One region of the Microbacterium sp. NPDC089987 genome, then DNA from elsewhere that is predicted to be linked to it. Evidence: predicted binding sites of a transcription regulator. Region 1 holds the regulator's gene; the other holds the start of a gene.
What was found. Region 1 encodes LexA, which represses DNA repair genes until DNA is damaged. Its sites were predicted from a motif close to TCGAACANNTGTTCGA; they were not measured.
Positions count from the first base shown of each region.

Region 2: a site for LexA is predicted at 1,941-1,956, ahead of ACIPV2_RS02460 (DUF222 domain-containing protein). Genes of this name have one in related genera too.

Region 1 covers NZ_JBIVGE010000003.1:29,330-33,750, forward strand. Annotated here, with positions in the region: gene ACIPV2_RS12990 (histidinol-phosphate transaminase) at 1-589, opposite strand, end outside; gene ACIPV2_RS12995 (LysM peptidoglycan-binding domain-containing protein) at 635-1,027, opposite strand; gene lexA (transcriptional repressor LexA) at 1,332-2,018, shown strand; gene metE (5-methyltetrahydropteroyltriglutamate--homocysteine S-methyltransferase) at 2,092-4,404, opposite strand; gene ACIPV2_RS13010 (methylenetetrahydrofolate reductase) at 4,401-4,421, opposite strand, start outside.
Region 2 covers NZ_JBIVGE010000001.1:533,705-538,125, forward strand. Annotated here, with positions in the region: gene ACIPV2_RS02455 (RecQ family ATP-dependent DNA helicase) at 1-1,892, shown strand, start outside; gene ACIPV2_RS02460 (DUF222 domain-containing protein) at 2,009-3,457, shown strand.

The DNA of each region.
Region 1 (4,421 bases):
AGGCCTCGTCGACGATCACGACCCCGCGAGCCGCCTCGTAGACGGCCTCGATGACGTCGAGCCCGAGCGGCGTGCCGGTGGGATTGTTCGGCGTGCAGAGGATGACGACGTCGGGGTCGACCTCGGCGATCTGCCGTGCGGCATCGTCAGGGCGGATCGTGAAGTCCTCCTGACGCGTGCCCGCGATCCACCGCGCTCCGGTGCCCTGCGTGATCAGCGGATACATGGAGTACGTGGGCGCGAAACCGAACGCCGTTCGACCGGGGCCGGCGAATGCCTGCATGATGTGCTGCAGCACCTCGTTCGAGCCGTTGCCGGCCCAGATCTGCTCGGCAGTCAGTCCGTGACCGAGGTAGTCCGCGAAGGCCTCTCGCAGAGAGCTGAACTCGCGGTCGGGGTAGCGGTTGACGTCTCGCAGCGCGAGGGCGATGTCGTCGAGGATGTCGCTCGCGACCTCGTCGGGGACGGCATGGGTGTTCTCGTTGACGTTCAGAGCGACGGGAAGCGGCACCTGCGGGGCACCGTACGGCGTGAGTCCGCGCAGATCGGCGCGGAGGGGCAGCTCATCGAGGGATGTCACATGCTCCATCGTAGGCCGCGCATCGCGGCCACCGCCGCGGATGACGGTGCGCCCTCACTCGGAGTGCGCGGCCCCGGAGTAGGCGGTCGGGATGGCGATCGAGGTGCCCACCTGGATCATGCCGGAGGTGAGGTTGTTGAGCCGCTTGATGTCGTCGATGACATCACGCGGATCGGCTGCGGGCGCGGCCTCGGCGGCGATAGACCAGAGAGTGTCGCCGGGCAGCACGGTCACGGTCTCGAAGGCGACCGGGTCGCTCTCCCCGGATGCGAGGGCCGAGCCCCCTGCCAGCACGGAGACGCCGATTCCGGCGATGACCGGCGCGGCGGCGAGCGTGGCGAGCAGACGACGGCCGCGCGCGGTGAGGCGCAGCCGGGTGGGGACAGAACGCCGGGCAGCTGCCGAGACCGATGCGGTCAGGGGGGTCTGGATGCTGATGGTGCTCATGTGATGCTCCTCTTCACTCTCCCCGCCCATCGGGCGGGAGTGGTGCAGCTTTCGCATCCGGCATCCGGCCGGGGATGCCGGATGCGAAGCTACGTTCCGAATCTATCTTCGATATCGAACATCTGTCAAGGATTCTTCGAATACAGTGCCGACACTTCCGCGACACGCTCGAACAGATCTTCCGTTTTCCGAGAGAACTCGGATACGGTTTCGATGAAGTCAGCCCACCATGGGCCACCGACATTCGAATCGGATCCCCGCGATGACGCGGATCCGCACCGTGTGAGGGCATGAAGGAGCACCCATGAGCGAGACCCCCGAGACCGCAGCCGAGGCTCCCCGCACGCGGCGCCGCAAGAGCCTCAGCCCCAAGCAGATGGCGATCCTCGAGGTGATCCAGACCTCGATCGCCCGCCACGGCTACCCGCCGAGCATGCGCGAGATCGGCGACGCCGTGGGACTCAAGTCGCTCTCCAGCGTCACCCACCAGCTCGGGCAGCTCGAGCTGAGCGGCTACCTGCGTCGCGATCCCGGCAAGACCCGCGCGATGGAGGTGCTGATCGACCTTCCCGGCACCGGCGCCGAGAATCCCGCCGACACCGCGCCGTCGGTGGGCGATGCCGCCCTGGTGCCCCTCGTCGGGCAGATCGCGGCCGGTGTGCCGATCACGGCAGATCAGCAGGTGGAGGAGATCTTCCCACTGCCCAGGCAGCTCGTGGGCAAGGGCGACCTGTTCATGCTCAAGGTCAACGGCGAGTCGATGATCGACGCGGCCATCTGCGACGGCGACTGGGTCGTGGTGCGCACGCAGAACAACGCCGAGAACGGCGAGATCGTCGCCGCGATGATCGACGGCGAGGCGACGGTGAAGACCTTTCGCCGTCGTGACGGCCACACCTGGCTGCTCCCCCGCAACTCGGCCTTCGAGCCCATCCTGGGCGATGAGGCGGTCGTGCTGGGCAAGGTCGTCGCGGTGCTCCGCGCGGTCTGATCCGGCATTCGCACAGAAGAGGCGCCCCTTCCCGTCTGCTCGGGAAGGGGCGCCTCTTCGTGGTGGAGGGGACTCAGACGGTCACGGCGACGTCCTCGCGAACACGCCGGGTGGCCTCGACGATGTTGCGCAGCGACTGCACCGTCTCCTCGTAGGCACGGGTCTTCAGGCCGCAGTCGGGGTTCACCCACAGCTGGCGCAGCGGCAGCTCGTCGACCGCGCGGCGCAGCAGCGCCTCGATCTCCTCGACGCTGGGAACGCGCGGCGAGTGGATGTCGTAGACGCCCGGTCCGACTCCGTGGTCGAAGCCGAAGCGCGCGATGTCGGCGACGACCTCCATGCGGCTGCGCGCGGCCTCGATCGAGGTGACGTCGGCATCGAGCGCGCGGATCGCGTCGATCACGACGCCGAACTCCGAGTAGCAGAGGTGCGTGTGAATCTGCGTTCCCGCGGCGGCGCCGCCGGTCGCGAGCCGGAACGAGCGCACCGACCAGTCGAGGTAGTCGGCCTGATCCGCCGCCTTCAGCGGCAGCAGCTCGCGCAGTGCCGGCTCATCGACCTGGATGATCGCGATCCCCGCACCCTCGAGGTCGGTGATCTCATCGCGCAGGGCGAGGGCGACCTGGTTGGCCGTCTCGCCGAGCGGCTGGTCGTCGCGCACGAACGACCACGCGAGGATGGTCACGGGACCGGTGAGCATGCCCTTGACCGGCTTGGTGCTCAGGGACTGGGCGTACGCGGCCCACGAGACGGTGATCGGGGCGGGGCGCGAGACGTCTCCCCAGAGGATCGACGGGCGCGTGGCACGCGAGCCGTACGACTGCACCCAGCCGTGCTGGGTGACGGCGAACCCGTCGAGGTGCTCGGCGAAGTACTGCACCATGTCGTTGCGCTCGGGCTCGCCGTGCACGAGCACGTCGAGGCCGAGCTCCTCCTGCAGGGCGACGACCTGGTCGATCTCGCGGCGCAGGAAGTCGTCGTAGTCGTCAGCCGGCAGCTCGCCGCGCAGGAACTGCGCACGCGCCCGGCGGATGTCGCCGGTCTGCGGGAACGACCCGATCGTCGTCAGCGGAAGTGCGGGGAGGTTCAGCGCCTGCTGTGCGTTCTCGCGCTCGGCGTACGAGACGCGCGAGAACTCGGTCTCGGCGACCTCGTGCCCGCGCACGGCGCCGTCGCGCACGCCGGGGGCGTCGCGTCGGTCGGCGAGGGCGGCGGATGCCGAGTCCAGCGCGTCGGCGATGGCATCCCGGCCCTGAGCCAGACCGTGAGCGAGGGTGACGACCTGGCCGACCTTCTGGTCGGCGAAGGCGAGCCACGAGACGAGACGCCGATCGAGCGCGGTCTCGTCGTCGACGTCGTGCGGCACGTGCAGCAGCGAGGTGGAGGTGGATGCCGAGATGCTCGACGCCCCGAGCTCACGCAGCGACTCGAGCTTGGCGAACGCCGCGTCGAGGTCGCCGCGCCAGATGTTGTGCCCGTCGATCACGCCGCCGACGAGGGTCTTGCCCTCGAGCGCGGGGAGCGCGGCGGGCACCTCGCCGCGGACGAGGTCGATGCCGATGGCCTCGACGGGCGCGGCCGCCAGCACCTCGAGCGTCGCGCCCAGCGCGGCGTAGGGCGCGGCCACGAAGATCCGCGGGCGCTCTCTCACGCCGCCGAGAGCACCGAGGGCGCGGGCGGCGGCATCAGCGAGAGCGGCGGTGTCGACCGGCAGCGACTCGCTGACCAGCGCCGGCTCGTCGAGCTGCACCCACTGGGCGCCGGCGGCCTTCAGCTTGGTGAGCAGCTCGGCGTAGACGGGCAGCACGTCGTCGAGGCGGCTGAGCGGCTCGAACCCCTCCGGCGCATCGTCCGACGCCTTCGCCAGCGCGAGCAGGGTGACCGGTCCGACGATCACCGGGCGGGTGACGTATCCGGCGGCCGTCGCCTCGGCGACCTGCTGCACGAGGTGCTCGCTGGCGAGCGAGAAGGTCGTCTCGGGGCCGATCTCGGGGACGAGGTAGTGGTAGTTGGAGTCGAACCACTTCGTCATCTCGAGCGGTGCGCGCTCTCCCTCGCCGCGCGCGACGGTGAAGTACGCGCCCAGCCCGATGGAGCCGTCTGCATCGCGCAGGTCGTCGAAGCGGGCGGGGATGGCGCCCACCGTGACCGCGGCGTCGAGCACCTGATCGTAGAACGAGAACGACTCGGGGATCGACGAATCATCGCGACCGAGACCGAGTTCGGCGAGACGGGCTCGCGTCGTCGCGCGCAGCTCGGCGGCCGTGCGCTCGAGCTCGGCCTGATCGGAGCGGCCGGCCCAGAAGGACTCGACGGCCTTCTTCAGCTCGCGCCGGCGACCGATGCGCGGGTAGCCGAGGATCGTCCCTGCGGGGAAAGCGGTCATGGTGTTCCTTTCGATGC
Region 2 (4,421 bases), on a different contig from region 1:
CGACGGTGCTCGTCTCGCCGCTGCTCGCTCTCATGCGCGATCAGATCGCCGCGGCCGAACGCGCCGGCGTGCGCGCGGTGGCGATCAACTCGACGAACGCGCACGAGTGGGCAGACGTCATCGGGCGGCTCGATCGCGACGAGGTCGACGTGCTGCTCGTCTCGCCCGAGCGGCTGAACAACCCGGCGTTCCGCGAGAACCAGCTGCCGGCGCTGATCCGCCGGATCGGGATGCTCGTGGTCGACGAGGCGCACTGCATCAGCGACTGGGGGCACGACTTCCGACCCGACTACCGGCGCCTGCGCGAGCTGATCGCCGAGATGCCCGCCGGCGTGCCGGTGCTGGCGACCACGGCGACGGCGAACAGCAGAGTTGTCGCCGACGTGGCCGAGCAGCTCGGTGGGGCTTCACCGGCGGATGCCGGGGTCCTGACGATTCGTGGACCGCTGGCCCGGGCATCCCTCCGGCTCGGAGTGCTGCAGCTGCCCGGCTCCGCACAGCGCCTGGCCTGGCTGCTCAGCCACCTGAACGATCTGCCCGGCTCGGGGATCATCTACGCGCTCACGGTGTCGGCCGCGGTCGACACCGCCCGGCTGCTGCGCGAGCAGGGGCACGAGGTGCGCGCGTACACCGGGCAGACCGATGCCGAGGAGCGCGAGGAATCGGAGGGGATGCTCAAGCGCAACGAGGTCAAGGCGCTCGTCGCGACCAGCGCGCTGGGCATGGGCTTCGACAAGCCCGATCTCGGCTTCGTCGTGCATCTCGGCGCCCCGTCGTCGCCGGTCGCCTACTACCAGCAGGTCGGTCGTGCCGGGCGTGCCAGTGACAGCGCGGACGTGCTGCTGCTGCCGGGTGTGGAGGATCGGGACATCTGGCACTACTTCGCCACCGCATCGATGCCCGACCGCGAACGCGCGGAGCGCGTGATCGCGGCGCTGGGAGATCAGCCGCTTTCGACTCCCGCACTCGAGGCGATCGTCGATATCCGGCGCACGCCGCTCGAGCTGCTGCTGAAGGTGCTCGACGTCGACGGCGCCGTGCGGCGCGTGCAGGGCGGCTGGGTCGCCACCGGTCAGCCCTGGGTGTACGACGCCGAGCGATATGAGCGCATCGCCGCCGAGCGCCGGGCCGAGCAGCAGCACATGATCGACTACCAGCAGACCTACGGCTGTCGGATGGAGTTCCTGCAGCGCTCGCTCGACGATGACACGGCCGCGCCGTGCGGTCGCTGCGACAACTGCGCCGGCCCATGGTTTCCGACCGAGATCGGCTCGGATGCCGGAGCAGCGGCATCCGGCGCGCTCGACCGGGTCGGCGTGCCGATCGAGCCGCGAAAGCAATGGGCCACCGGTGGCGATCGAGTCGGCGTGCCGGTGAAGGGGCGCATTCCCGCTGACGAGCAGGCGGGGGAGGGGCGCGCGCTGGCGAGGCTCACCGACCTCGGTTGGGGCGGGACGTTGCGGCAGATGTTCGCCGCCGGAGCTCCGGATGCCGAGGTCACCCCTCAGGTGCTCGAGGCGTGCGTGCGCGTGCTGGCCGGTTGGGGCTGGGAGAGACGGCCGGTCGCGGTGATCGCGATGCCGTCGCGGTCGAAGCCGCTGCTCGTCGACTCGTTGGCTCGCGGCATCGCGAGCATAGGGCGGCTGCCGTACCTCGGCGCGCTCGGCTTCGCGAACGGCGGACCGAGCGGTGAGCCGGGTGGCAACAGCGTGTTCCGTCTTGCCGGACTGTGGGATCGCCTCAGCGCTTCGGATCTGGCACTGCCGGATGGGCCGGTGCTTCTCGTCGATGACCAGGCCGACAGCCGGTGGACGCTGACGGTCGCTGCCCGAGAGCTGCGCCGCGCCGGGGTGAGCGAGGTGCTGCCGTTCGTGCTCGCCGTGCGGGGCTGAGCCCGCGCGTCAGACGTTCGTCGCCTGCTCGGCATCCGGAAAATCCTCCCGAAAAGTTTTTCTGATCTGGGGATATCGGCCCCGCCAATGTCGGTGGCCCTCGTCAGAATAGAGGTATGAACAGCCCCGCCGATGCTCTCGCTCAGGTCGCCGCTGACCTGCGCGGTCTGCTGGCGACCGACGCTCTGGCGGGACTGTCCGACGCGTCGCGCGCTGAGGCGCTCGCCGGCCTCGGGGAGATATCGCGGCTGGCCGATGCCGGCATCGTCGAGACGGCGGCGACAGCCGACACCGAGTTCGGGCATCGATTCGGATGCCGGGGCATGAACGAGATGCTCCGCCGAGCCGCGCTCGTGGATGCATCCACCGCGGCGCGGATTATGCGGGCGGCAGATGCCGTGCAGCGTGAGACGAACCTCGTGTCGGGGGAGCGGATGCCCGCTCGCTGGCCTGCCATGCGCGAGGCTCTGCTCGACGGCGCCGTCGGAGTCGACGGTCTGCTGGCGGCGGTCGGTCCGTTGGAGCGCGCTCGGGATCGCATCACGGTCGAGCAGCGGATGTGGGCGGATGCCAACCTCGCGGCGTTCGCGCGCGGCGACGAGCTTCCGGGTGCGGATGACGTCGAGCGCGGGAAGGCGCCGCGAGCGTCGGCGGAAGACCTGAAGCAGTTCGCGGCCGCTCTCGCGATCGCTCTCGACCCCGACGGGGCCGAGCCGTCAGACGAGCGCGCGCAGGCGCGCCGAGGGTTCACAATCGGCCGGGTGCGCGACGGTCTCCACCCCGTGCGGGGAGGCCTCACCCCCGAGCTGGCTGCGCAGTTTCAGCTCATCGACGACGCCTACAACAACCCGAAGGTCGGCGGTGCTCCCGACACCGGCGTCCGGTTCACCATCGACGACGACCCCGGCAGCGATGACGAGTTCAACAGCGACCCGCGCAAGGTGATCGATCCGCGCACACCGGCACAGAAGCGGCACGACGCCCTCGCTGCCGCTCTCGGCATCGCCGCTCGACACAGCGAGATGCCGTCGCTCGGCGGTGCCGCGCCGACGCTCGTCGTGCACGTCGACGCAGCCGACTTCGCCGCCGGCACCGGCTGGGCGACGCTACCCGGCTCTGATGCGGCCGTTCCGCTGAACGTTGCGACCCACACCGCCTGCACGGCGGCGGTGCAGCGCGTGCTGTTCGACGGGGGCCGAATCGTGGGGATAACGACCACCGACCGGGTGTTCACCGTGTTCCAGCGGCGTGCCATCGTCGCTCGAGACAAGGAATGCCTGATCCCCGGATGCCACGTCTCCGCGACCTGGTGCGAGATCCACCATGTGACAGAGCATGCCCGCGGCGGTCCGACGCATACCGACAACGGCGTCCCGCTCTGCTGGTGGCATCACCGATCCCTCGGCCAGTCCGGGTGGGAGATCCGCATGAACGGCGGCCTCCCGCAGATCCGCGGGCCCGCGTGGTGGGATGCGGAGCAGAAGTGGCGCACGCCGAGACTCTCCACTCTCGACACGCGGCGGTGGCGCAGCCAGACGCAACGCAATGTGGTGATGCAGGAGTAGCCACGGCCACTTCAGGACTGGTTGAGCGTTTGCGTCGGGCCACTCGTTGTCCATTCCCGACGGCCATCGTGCTCACGCCCTGTAGGTATCGGCAGGGGATCAGAACTGCGATCGACGTCACAGCGACGACGAGCGTCAGCACGAACGGCCCTCTCACGGCAACTGTGTACAGACCGGGCGATGGCGCCTTGAACGGCTTTGTGCAGCCAACCCGGAGTTGCCCCGATAGTAGTTGCCGTCTGGTTACTCGATCTCGGCTGCGGGAGCGAAGCGGTGCCCTCATCGGCTGGAGGCGCACCGCGGCTAGTGTGGACAATACGTGGCGGGGGAGGTCATCATGGGCAGATTTATTTATGAGGGTGGACCGAAGGTCGAACTCGAAGACCGCACCCTCACTCATGTCCAGTTGGCTATCACGGCGAAGTTGCGTCGCGGGGAGCCGTTCGCTTTCACATGGAGAGAAGACACTAGCACCGGGGGCGGTCGTACGACGGTGTGGATTCATTCGGCGTCGTCGATGGTCTTCAAGTACTTCGGCAGTCGTGCTCCTGCAATCAACCGCGCGTGGGTTGAGGCCCTCACCTTCACCGCAAATTCGCCGTCCGGACTTTATGTTGTGCCGGAGCCAGTAGAGGGCAGCCCGGGGGAACGCAGCGTGGAGACTGCCTCAGCGTAGCCACTTCCGCAACCCCGTTCAGTCTGGGGGTGTGCGAGTCTTACCGTCTGTGTATGCGTGATCGAACGGTGCAGCGGACTCGAGTCAGCATCGATGGCTCAAGCTTTATCCTCACGCCCTCAGAGGATGTCGATGCGCTCTGCGAGCAGTTCGCCGCCGCCGTGGCCACGGCTGGTTCGTTGGTGCGATTCGCGACGACGGATGGTCGGCAGATCAGAGCCCTCATCACTCCCCGTAGCCGGGTGTTGATCACAATCGAGACCGTGTCGTTCGAGGCTGAGGAGTCCG